3 linked regions of the Azoarcus sp. CIB genome follow. The main gene of each other region encodes a partner of the protein of the gene in region 2 in a complex. Links are inferred from orthologs where the notes say so. Each region holds a gene or a part of one and is shown on either strand. Other genes may lie near its edges. The genes, in order: sdhC, frdA and sdhD.

Evidence for each region.
Region 1: frdA (region 2) and sdhC share a complex: the UniProt entries of both Escherichia coli proteins name them as parts of the enzyme complex. The link is inferred for Azoarcus sp. CIB from one-to-one orthologs.
Region 3: frdA (region 2) and sdhD share a complex: the UniProt entries of both Escherichia coli proteins name them as parts of the enzyme complex. The link is inferred for Azoarcus sp. CIB from one-to-one orthologs.

Annotation. Positions count from the first base shown.
Region 1 is NZ_CP011072.1:2,090,794-2,094,526, forward strand. The notes cover bases 1-2,822. They hold sdhC (succinate dehydrogenase, cytochrome b556 subunit), read right to left. Parts: upstream 1,696-2,822; coding sequence 1,306-1,695; downstream 1-1,305. Other genes in these bases: sdhA (succinate dehydrogenase flavoprotein subunit), read right to left, coding at 1-962; sdhD (succinate dehydrogenase, hydrophobic membrane anchor protein), read right to left, coding at 965-1,312; AzCIB_RS09245 (GntR family transcriptional regulator), read right to left, coding at 1,802-2,530; AzCIB_RS09250 (malate dehydrogenase), read left to right, coding at 2,754-2,822. In the rest of the region: more of AzCIB_RS09250, read left to right, coding at 2,823-3,733. UniProt on the Escherichia coli protein: Membrane-anchoring subunit of succinate dehydrogenase (SDH).
Region 2 is NZ_CP011072.1:533,894-537,799, reverse strand. The notes cover bases 356-3,350. They hold frdA (fumarate reductase (quinol) flavoprotein subunit), read right to left. Parts: upstream 2,766-3,350; coding sequence 945-2,765; downstream 356-944. Other genes in these bases: AzCIB_RS02195 (DMT family transporter), read left to right, coding at 3,094-3,350; AzCIB_RS02205 (succinate dehydrogenase/fumarate reductase iron-sulfur subunit), read right to left, coding at 356-952. Outside these bases: AzCIB_RS02210 (fumarate reductase subunit C), read right to left, coding at 1-191; more of AzCIB_RS02205, read right to left, coding at 188-355; more of AzCIB_RS02195, read left to right, coding at 3,351-3,906. UniProt on the Escherichia coli protein: Two distinct, membrane-bound, FAD-containing enzymes are responsible for the catalysis of fumarate and succinate interconversion; fumarate reductase is used during anaerobic growth, and succinate dehydrogenase is used during aerobic growth.
Region 3 is NZ_CP011072.1:2,089,521-2,093,431, reverse strand. Bases 1-3,000 are described here. They hold sdhD (succinate dehydrogenase, hydrophobic membrane anchor protein), read left to right. Parts: upstream 1-1,326; coding sequence 1,327-1,674; downstream 1,675-3,000. Other genes in these bases: sdhA (succinate dehydrogenase flavoprotein subunit), read left to right, coding at 1,677-3,000; sdhC (succinate dehydrogenase, cytochrome b556 subunit), read left to right, coding at 944-1,333; AzCIB_RS09245 (GntR family transcriptional regulator), read left to right, coding at 109-837. Also shown: more of sdhA, read left to right, coding at 3,001-3,470; AzCIB_RS09225 (succinate dehydrogenase iron-sulfur subunit), read left to right, coding at 3,490-3,911. UniProt on the Escherichia coli protein: Membrane-anchoring subunit of succinate dehydrogenase (SDH).

The sequences.
Region 1 (3,733 bases), 1.6 Mb from region 2 along the record:
GTCTCGGGCGACAGGTGCGTGATGTCAAGCAGCACGTGATCCTTGTCCGGACCGCAACCACGGCCTTCATTGATTTCGGTGACCATCGAACGGGACACGACGTCGCGCGAAGCCAGATCCTTCAGGTTGGGTGCGTAGCGCTCCATGAAGCGCTCGCCGGCGGCATTACGCAGGATACCGCCTTCGCCACGCACGCCCTCGGTGATCAGCACTCCCGCGCCCGCAACGCCGGTCGGGTGGAATTGCCAGAATTCCATATCCTCGAGCGGGATGCCCGCACGAGCGGCCATACCGACGCCGTCACCGGTATTGATGAACGCGTTGGTCGAACTATGGAAAATACGCCCGGCGCCGCCGGTCGCGAAAATAGTCGCCTTCGCATGGAAGATCGACACTTCGCCGGTTTCGAGCTCGAGCGCGGTTACACCGACGACATCGCCGTCCTGGTCGCGAATCAGATCGAGCGCGATCCACTCGACGAAGAACTGGGTGTTCGCGCGAACGTTGCGCTGGTAAAGCGCGTGCAGCATCGCGTGACCAGTACGGTCCGCCGCTGCACAGGAACGCGACACGGGCGACTGGCCGTAGTTCTGCGAATGACCACCGAACGGACGTTGGTAGATCTTGCCGTTATCGGTGCGATCGAAGGGCATGCCGTAGTGTTCGAGTTCGACGACCACCTCGTTGGCCTTGCGGCACATGAATTCGATGGCATCCTGGTCGCCCAGCCAGTCCGACCCCTTGACGGTGTCGTACATGTGCCAGTGCCAGTTGTCTTCCGTCGAGTTGCCCAGCGATGCGGCAACGCCACCCTGGGCAGCGACGGTATGCGACCGGGTAGGAAAGACCTTGGTCAGCACGGCGGTCTTCAGACCAGCCTCGGAAAGTTGCAGGGCCGCACGCAGACCGGCACCGCCGGCGCCAACGATAACTGCGTCAAAAGTACGCTTAGCGACAGTCACGCTTACAGCCTCCAAAGAATCTGCGCTGCCCACCCGGCGTAGCCGACGAGCAGGAAAACCGTTACAAGATGCAGGGCCAGACGCACGCCGACCGGCTTGATGTAGTCCATGAAGATGTCACGCACCCCGATCCAGGCGTGATAGAAGAGCGCCAGGAAAAACAGGAACGCGAAGAACCGCACGATGCCGTTGCGGAACAGGCCGGACCACGTCTGGTAGGTCATCTCGGGCAGACCGAGCGCAGCCGCTGCGAACAGAACGGTGAAGATCACCATGAACAGCGCGGTTGCGCGCTGCGCAATCCAGTCGCGCAGGCCATAGTGAGCACCGACGACGATACGATTTACCATAGCTTCACCCCAATGATCACGGTCAGCGCAATGCTGACGACCAGCACGATGCGCGAGCTGTTACGGGCAGACTGGAGGTCGATGCCCTTGTGAAGATCGAGCAGAAGGAAGCGAATGCCCGCGCAGAAGTGATGCACGTAGGCCCAGAGCAAGCCCAGCAGGAGAATCTTGACGAGAGGATTGCCGACAACGCTCTTGTACGCTGCAAAGGACTCCGGCGAAGCGAGGCTGCGATCGAGCAGGTACAAGAGGAACGGCAGCATCAGGAACAGCCCCGCACCGCTAACCCGATGAAGAATGGAAACGATACCCGGCAACGGGAGCCGGATTTCGTGCAGGGCCAAGAATTTGGGCCGCTGCTTTCGCGCTATGGCTTCTGACATATTGTTTTACCCCTAGTTTGGCGACGGTTGCCCGACGCGGTTCTCCCAACTTGCAAAGCGCGAGAATTATATACGCGGAACGTAGTCATTCCGCCGCTCCGCGCGCTCAATTCAGTTCATTCAGATAGAAATGCTCGGCGGTGGAATATAGACCGCGCCGCCATTCAACCGGCTTATCGCCATAGGTGTACGTCACCCGCTCAACCGACAGAAGAGGCGTCCCCTCCTGCACGCGCAGCGTCTCGCTCGTCGAGCGGTCGGCCGCGACAGCGCGAATCCGCTCCTGCGCACGAATCATGCGCAACCCGAAGCGAGTTTCGAACAGGCTGTAGAGCGAACCGTTCCAGCTCTGCAGCACCTCGAGGGTCAAGCCCTGGAAAATCTCGCCAGGCAGATAGATCTCGTCGATCACCACGGGCTTTTGCGCAAACCTGAGCAGGCGCCGCACGATGATGATGGGTTCGCCCTGCTCGATGCCGAGCATGCGCGAAGCCTCTTGCCCCGCCTTGGCGCGCCAGCAGTCCATCGGCACGCTCTGGGGATGGGCGAGATCGCCATCCATCGGAACGAGACGCAGGAAACGGAACAGTGCGCGCGGATCGTTATGCGACGCGACGAAGGTGCCTTTGCCCTGCTTGCGCACGAGAAGGTTCTCGGCCGCCATCTCGTCGATGGCCTTGCGAACCGTCCCTTGGGAAACGCTGAATCGCGAGGCGAGCTCCTGCTCGCTCGGAATCACCTGCCCGGGACGCCATTCGCCCGACTCAAGAGCCTGAAGAATCAGGCTTTTGATCTGCCGGTAAAGCGGACTGAAGGTTGGGGATTCCTGTGCCATGGGCGCATTTCATCACAAAATTTTTGAAGCGTCCATTATCGGTCTAGTGTCTTATATAAGACAAGTGACATTCATTGACACGCACCACACTTGCTTCTACCATCTCCCCGCCCCGGAAACCGATTTCCGGTTGTCCAAAGTCGAACGCCGAGCTGCAATCGCGGGCGCAAGATCTAGAATCAAAACCGTCTTCTCTTCAATTCGCTTTAGAGGGAGTACTCAGATGAGCAAAGCCCCCATCCGTGTCGCCGTTACCGGCGCTGCCGGCCAGATCGGATACAGCCTGCTGTTCCGCATTGCCAGCGGCGAAATGCTGGGCAAAGATCAGCCCGTGATCCTGCAACTGCTCGATCTGCCGCAGGCCCAGAAGGCGGTCAAGGGCGTGATGATGGAGCTGGAAGACTGCGCCTTCCCGCTGCTCGCCGGCATGGTTGCGACCGACGATCCGAACGTCGCATTCAAGGATGCTGACTACTGCCTGCTCGTCGGTGCCCGTCCGCGCGGCCCCGGCATGGAACGCGCCGACCTCCTCACCGCGAACGGCGCAATCTTCACCGTTCAGGGTAAGGCGATTGCCGAGAACGCCAAGGAGACCGTCAAGGTTCTCGTCGTCGGCAACCCCTGCAACACCAATGCCTACATTGCCGCTGCCGCTGCCAAGAAGGTCGGCCGCACGAATCCGAACAACTACCACGGCATGCTGCGTCTGGACCATAACCGCGCTCTGTCGCAGCTTGCTGCCAAGACCGGCCGCACGGTGTCGAGCCTGCGGAAGCTGGTCGTGTGGGGCAACCACTCGCCCTCGATGTACGCGGACTATCGCTTCTGCACGTCGAACGGCGACTCCATCAAGGCGCTCGTCAATGACCACGCCTGGAACAACGACGTCTTCCTGCCGACGGTCGGCAAGCGCGGCGCCGCAATCATCGACGCGCGCGGCTTGTCGTCCGCTGCTTCGGCGGCGAACGCAGCGATCGACCACATGCGCGACTGGGCCCTCGGCTCGGACGACTGGGTGACGATGGGCGTTCCGTCCGATGGTTCCTACGGCATTCCGGCCGGCGTCGTGTTCGGCTTCCCCTGCGAGTGCAAGAACGGCGAATTCAAGATCATCCAGGGGCTCGAGATCGACGAGTACTCGCGCGAGAAGATCAACAAGACCCTCGCCGAGCTCGAAGACGAGCGCGCTGCTGTTGCCGACAT
Region 2 (3,906 bases):
GCCTCCAGCCACCCGTTCCATGCCGCTTCGCCCTGCGCGAGCCGCAGCAGCCCGACCAGCAGCACGAGGGCATAGGCTGCGACGAAGAGTGCGGTCGCCTCATGCACCATGTATTCGACGAAGAAGGGATTGCGGCGCCACCAGCCGGCCATTGGGCGCACGTAGGGACGGCGCGGATCGGACGTGCTCATTTCGCGCCTCCCTTCGGGGTGATGAATCTCAGGAAATAGTCCCCTGCCGCGCGCGTCTTGTTCTGGTTGACCGCGTTGGCGGGATCGACGTGCTTCGGACACACCTCGGAGCAGTAGCCGACCGCGGTGCAGTTGAAGACCCCCGCTTCCGATCCGGCCACTTCCATGCGCGCTGCTGCGCCGCCGTCGCGCGAATCAGCGTTGTAGCGGTGCAGCAGGGCCATGATGCCCGGCCCCACGAAGTCCGGATTCAAACCGTACTGGGGACACGCGGCGTAGCACAGCAGGCAGTTGATGCAGGAACTGAACTGCTCGTACACATCGAGCTGGGCGGGCGTCTGCAGGTACTCGCCTTGCGCGAGGCTTCGCGCTTCCTTCGGGATGATGTAGGGCTTGATGCTTTCGAGCTTGGCGAGGAAATCGTCCATCCGGATCACGAGGTCGCGCTCGATCGGGAAGTGCGCGAGCGCCTCGACGCGCACGCTGCCGGCAGGAAAATCGCGCAGGAAGGTCTTGCACGCGAGGCGAGGCTCGCCATCTATCATCATCCCGCAGCTGCCGCAGATCGCCATGCGGCACGACCAGCGGAAGCTCAGCGTGCCGTCGAGCCAGTCCTTGATGTACTGCAGGCCCTGCAGCACCGACATGTCGTCGGTGAAGGGCACGTCGTAGCCTTGCAGGAAGGGCTGCTCGTCCTGCTCGGGGCGATAGCGCAGGACTTCGATGCGGATGCGCTTGCCGGTATCGCTCGTATCAGCCACGGTGCGCCTCCCCTGCCGGACCGGGCTGTGCGGCCCGCTCCTGTTCCGCCTTCTCGGCCTTCTCGCCGGCGGCGCCGTAGGCGCGCGTACCCGGCGCAGAGCGGGTGATCTTCACGTCGCCGTAGCCGATGCGCGGCGCGTCGGCGCCGGTGTGAAACGCCAGCGAATGCCTGAGGAAATTGACGTCGTCGCGCTCGCCATAGCCATCGAGACGCTGATGCGCGCCGCGCGACTCGCGGCGCTCGAGGGCGGACCACGCCATCGCCTGTGCGACTTCGAGCTGATAGCCGAGCTCGATCGCGAGCAGCCATTCGGTGTTCCACACGCTCGACGTGTCCTCGACCCTGACCTTGCGATAGCGCTCGCGCAGTTCGGCGAGCTTGTCACAGGTCGCCTGCATGCTGCGCGCCTCGCGGTAGATGCCGCACCCGTCCTCCATGCTCTGCGCCATCTCCTTGCGCAGAGTGGCGATGCGCTCTGTGCCGGATGTGTTGGTCACGAGGTCGAGCGCGCGCTGCTGCGACGCCGCGGCCTGTTTCAGCAGCACGTCTGCGGGACCGTGCGCCATCGACTGCGCGAAGGCGGCGGCCGCGACGCCGGCCGTCTTGCCGAACACGCACAGTTCCGCAAGCGAATTGGAGCCGAGGCGGTTGGCGCCGTGGATGCCCACGCTCGAACATTCGCCGGCCGCGTACAGGCCGGGCAGCGGCGCGGCACACCGCCCATCGACGAGGATGCCGCCCATCGTGTAATGCACCGCGGGCCGCACCGGGATCGGCGTCTGCGCCGGATCGACGCCGAGGAACTCCTCGGCGAGCTCGTAGATCTGCGGCAGGCGCTCGCGCAGTTTGGCTTCGCCGAGATGGCGCAGGTCGAGGTGCACGACCGGCCCGTGCGGGCCGTCTATCGTGCGGCCATTCTTCTGCTCGTACCAGAAGGCCTGACTCAGGCGGTCGCGGGGCCCCAGTTCCATCGCCTTGTTGCGCGGCGTCGGCTCGGCCGGCCCGAGGCCGTAGTCCTGCAGGTAGCGGTAGCCGTCCCGGTTCAGCAGGAAGCCGCCCTCGCCGCGACAGGCCTCGGTGAACAACAGGCCGGTGCCGGGCATGCAGGTGGGGTGGTACTGGACGAACTCCATGTCGCGCAGCGGCACGCCGTGGCGGTAGGCGAGCGCCATGCCGTCGCCGGTGACGATGCCGCCGTTGGTGTTCTCGCGGAACACGCGCCCGGCACCGCCGGTGGCGAGGATCACCGCATTGGCCTGGATCAGCGTGAAGCGGCGCGAGGCGATGTCGACGACCACGACGCCCTGCACGCGGCCGTCCTCGACGACCAGGTCGAGGCAGAAATGCTCGTCGAAGCGCCGGATCGACGGGTACTTGATCGAGGTCTGGAACAGGGTGTGCAACATGTGGAAGCCGGTCTTGTCGGCGGCGAACCACGTGCGTTCGATCTTCATGCCGCCGAAGGCGCGCACGTTGATATGGCCGTCGGCCTTGCGGCTCCACGGACAGCCCCAGTGCTCGAGCTGCACCATCTCCTCGGTGCAGCGCGCGACGAAGTCCTCGACCACGTCCTGCTCGCACAGCCAGTCGCCCCCGGCGACGGTGTCGTGGAAGTGGTGCTCTAGGCTGTCGTGAGCCTGCACGACGCCGGCCGATCCGCCCTCGGCCGCCACCGTGTGGCTGCGCATCGGGTAGACCTTGGAGACCAGCGCGATCTTCAGCGACGGGTCGGACTCGGCGACTGCGATCGCGGCCCGCAGGCCGGCTCCGCCTGCACCGACGATGGCGACGTCTGCCTTCCAGGCATCCATGACGCTTTCCCCCTTTCGGCGGGCCCGGCAATGCCGCGGGCTCCGGAAGACCGGCTCCTGCGACCGAAAGGAAATCGACCCGCCTTTCGGGCGCGGAAACCACAATATTCTTCTTATATACCAACGTCACCAATCGAACTATGACGTTGTTGCAATCCAGTGTAACTCCCACCCCACATGCCTACAATGCGGACATGGTCTCGAAACGCCCGACATGCGAGAAAATTCATCGGACGGCGATTCAGCGACGACGCGCACGCATCAACGTGCAGGTAAGATGGGCGACTTTCGCCCTGCCGGGCCCGCACACGCACGCTCCCGACACGCCATGGCCTTCCTCCATCCCCGCCTGACCGCCGCAGCCCCCCTCCTCTTCGTCCTGCTGTGGAGCACCGGCTTCATCGGGGCAAAATTCGGCCTGCCTTTCGCCCAGCCGCTGACCTTCCTGAGCACCCGCTACGTGCTGGTCATCACGCTGATGGGCGCACTGGCGTTCGCCATGCGCGCTCCGTGGCCGCGCGACTGGCGCCAGGTCATGCACATCGGGGTGGCCGGCCTGCTGGTGCAGGCGACCTATCTCGGCGGGGTGTTCATGTCGATCGACCGCGGCCTGCCCGCAGGGGTGTCCGCCCTGGTGGTCGGGATGCAGCCGCTGCTGACCGCCCTTGGGGCCGGCTGGCTGCTGGGCGAGCGGGTCACGCGACGCCAATGGGGCGGGCTCGTGCTGGGCTTCGTCGGCGTCACGCTGGTGGTGAGCAATAAAGTCGCGGTGGGCGTCTCGGCGGCGGAGCTGGGCTGGAAGCTTGCGCCGGCCCTTGCGGCGCTGGCCGGCATCACCGTCGGCACGCTGTACCAGAAGCGTTTCTGCCCGAGCTTCGACCTGCGCACCGGTTCGGTCGTGCAGTTCATCCCCAGTCTCATCGTCACCAGCCTCCTCGCGAGCGGAACCGAAACGATGCACGTCGACTGGAGCGGGCAATTCGTCTTCGCCCTGCTGTGGCTCGTGCTCGTGCTCTCGCTCGGCGCGATCAGCCTGCTCAACCTGCTGATCCGCAGCGGCAGCGCGGTGAACGTGGCCAGCCTGTTCTACCTGACGCCGCCGACGACGGCGCTGATGGCCTGGCTGCTGTTCGGCGAGACC
Region 3 (3,911 bases), 1.6 Mb from region 2 along the record:
GGGAGATGGTAGAAGCAAGTGTGGTGCGTGTCAATGAATGTCACTTGTCTTATATAAGACACTAGACCGATAATGGACGCTTCAAAAATTTTGTGATGAAATGCGCCCATGGCACAGGAATCCCCAACCTTCAGTCCGCTTTACCGGCAGATCAAAAGCCTGATTCTTCAGGCTCTTGAGTCGGGCGAATGGCGTCCCGGGCAGGTGATTCCGAGCGAGCAGGAGCTCGCCTCGCGATTCAGCGTTTCCCAAGGGACGGTTCGCAAGGCCATCGACGAGATGGCGGCCGAGAACCTTCTCGTGCGCAAGCAGGGCAAAGGCACCTTCGTCGCGTCGCATAACGATCCGCGCGCACTGTTCCGTTTCCTGCGTCTCGTTCCGATGGATGGCGATCTCGCCCATCCCCAGAGCGTGCCGATGGACTGCTGGCGCGCCAAGGCGGGGCAAGAGGCTTCGCGCATGCTCGGCATCGAGCAGGGCGAACCCATCATCATCGTGCGGCGCCTGCTCAGGTTTGCGCAAAAGCCCGTGGTGATCGACGAGATCTATCTGCCTGGCGAGATTTTCCAGGGCTTGACCCTCGAGGTGCTGCAGAGCTGGAACGGTTCGCTCTACAGCCTGTTCGAAACTCGCTTCGGGTTGCGCATGATTCGTGCGCAGGAGCGGATTCGCGCTGTCGCGGCCGACCGCTCGACGAGCGAGACGCTGCGCGTGCAGGAGGGGACGCCTCTTCTGTCGGTTGAGCGGGTGACGTACACCTATGGCGATAAGCCGGTTGAATGGCGGCGCGGTCTATATTCCACCGCCGAGCATTTCTATCTGAATGAACTGAATTGAGCGCGCGGAGCGGCGGAATGACTACGTTCCGCGTATATAATTCTCGCGCTTTGCAAGTTGGGAGAACCGCGTCGGGCAACCGTCGCCAAACTAGGGGTAAAACAATATGTCAGAAGCCATAGCGCGAAAGCAGCGGCCCAAATTCTTGGCCCTGCACGAAATCCGGCTCCCGTTGCCGGGTATCGTTTCCATTCTTCATCGGGTTAGCGGTGCGGGGCTGTTCCTGATGCTGCCGTTCCTCTTGTACCTGCTCGATCGCAGCCTCGCTTCGCCGGAGTCCTTTGCAGCGTACAAGAGCGTTGTCGGCAATCCTCTCGTCAAGATTCTCCTGCTGGGCTTGCTCTGGGCCTACGTGCATCACTTCTGCGCGGGCATTCGCTTCCTTCTGCTCGATCTTCACAAGGGCATCGACCTCCAGTCTGCCCGTAACAGCTCGCGCATCGTGCTGGTCGTCAGCATTGCGCTGACCGTGATCATTGGGGTGAAGCTATGGTAAATCGTATCGTCGTCGGTGCTCACTATGGCCTGCGCGACTGGATTGCGCAGCGCGCAACCGCGCTGTTCATGGTGATCTTCACCGTTCTGTTCGCAGCGGCTGCGCTCGGTCTGCCCGAGATGACCTACCAGACGTGGTCCGGCCTGTTCCGCAACGGCATCGTGCGGTTCTTCGCGTTCCTGTTTTTCCTGGCGCTCTTCTATCACGCCTGGATCGGGGTGCGTGACATCTTCATGGACTACATCAAGCCGGTCGGCGTGCGTCTGGCCCTGCATCTTGTAACGGTTTTCCTGCTCGTCGGCTACGCCGGGTGGGCAGCGCAGATTCTTTGGAGGCTGTAAGCGTGACTGTCGCTAAGCGTACTTTTGACGCAGTTATCGTTGGCGCCGGCGGTGCCGGTCTGCGTGCGGCCCTGCAACTTTCCGAGGCTGGTCTGAAGACCGCCGTGCTGACCAAGGTCTTTCCTACCCGGTCGCATACCGTCGCTGCCCAGGGTGGCGTTGCCGCATCGCTGGGCAACTCGACGGAAGACAACTGGCACTGGCACATGTACGACACCGTCAAGGGGTCGGACTGGCTGGGCGACCAGGATGCCATCGAATTCATGTGCCGCAAGGCCAACGAGGTGGTCGTCGAACTCGAACACTACGGCATGCCCTTCGATCGCACCGATAACGGCAAGATCTACCAACGTCCGTTCGGTGGTCATTCGCAGAACTACGGCCAGTCGCCCGTGTCGCGTTCCTGTGCAGCGGCGGACCGTACTGGTCACGCGATGCTGCACGCGCTTTACCAGCGCAACGTTCGCGCGAACACCCAGTTCTTCGTCGAGTGGATCGCGCTCGATCTGATTCGCGACCAGGACGGCGATGTCGTCGGTGTAACCGCGCTCGAGCTCGAAACCGGCGAAGTGTCGATCTTCCATGCGAAGGCGACTATTTTCGCGACCGGCGGCGCCGGGCGTATTTTCCATAGTTCGACCAACGCGTTCATCAATACCGGTGACGGCGTCGGTATGGCCGCTCGTGCGGGCATCCCGCTCGAGGATATGGAATTCTGGCAATTCCACCCGACCGGCGTTGCGGGCGCGGGAGTGCTGATCACCGAGGGCGTGCGTGGCGAAGGCGGTATCCTGCGTAATGCCGCCGGCGAGCGCTTCATGGAGCGCTACGCACCCAACCTGAAGGATCTGGCTTCGCGCGACGTCGTGTCCCGTTCGATGGTCACCGAAATCAATGAAGGCCGTGGTTGCGGTCCGGACAAGGATCACGTGCTGCTTGACATCACGCACCTGTCGCCCGAGACGATCATGAAGCGTCTGCCCGGCATCCGCGAGATCTCGATCCAGTTTGCCGGCGTCGATCCGATCAAGGCCCCGATCCCCGTCGTCCCGACCTGCCACTACCAGATGGGCGGCATCCCGACGAACTACAAGGGTCAGGTGGTCGTGCCGAAGGACGGCGAGCCGAATTCCCCGGTCGTCGGCTTCTACGCAGCCGGCGAATGTGCATGCGCCTCGGTGCATGGTGCGAACCGCCTCGGCACCAATTCGCTGCTCGACCTGCTCGTGTTCGGCAAGTCCGCCGGCGAATCCGTTGTCGACGACATCCAGAGCGGCAACCTGTCGCTGAAGCCTCTGCCGGCCGATGCCGCGGGCGCTTCGCTGGCGCGGATTTCCCGTCTCGAGAACCAGAGCGGCGGCGAGAGTGTCGCCGAAGTCGGAAACGCAATGCGCCGCACCATGCAGAAGCATGCCGGCGTGTTCCGCTTCGACAATCTGCTCAAGGAAGGCGTGACCGCAATTCTGGACGTCGCTGAGCGCTCGAAGCGTACGGAGATCAAGGACAAATCCAAGGTCTGGAACACGGCGCGCATGGAGGCGCTGGAGCTCGACAACCTGATCGAAGTTGCAAAAGCCACGATGATTTCGGCCGAGGCCCGCAAGGAATCGCGCGGCGCACACGTGCGCGACGACGCGCCGGACACGGCGGAATTCCCGAACGGCCGCAACGACAATGAATGGCTCAAGCACTCACTGTGGTACCGCGAAGGCAATCGCCTCGATTACAAGCCGGTCACCATGAAGCCGCTGTCGCACGACGTCGAGCCGATCGCGCTCGCCAAGCGCACCTACTAAGCGCGGGAGAGATAATTAAATGAGCAAGCGTACTGTTCACTTCAAGATGTACCGTTACGATCCCGATCGTGACGAGAAGCCCTACATGCAGGACATCAGCGTCGAACTCGAAGAGTCCGACAAGAAGCTCCTCGATGCGCTCGTGCGTCTCAAGGCCAAGGACGATTCGATGTCGTTCCGCCGTTCGTGCCGCGAAGGCGTGTGCGGGTCGGACGCGATGAACATCAACGGCAAGAACGGGCTGGCGTGCCTGACGGACATCGACAAGCTGGCCCAACCGATCGTGCTGCGTCCGCTGCCGGGTCTGCCGGTCATCCGCGACCTGATCGTGGACATGACCCAGTTTTTCAAGCAGTACCACTCGATCAAGCCCTATCTGGTCAACAATTCGCCGGCGCCCGAACGCGAGCGCCTGCAGTCGCCGGAAGAACGGGAAGAGCT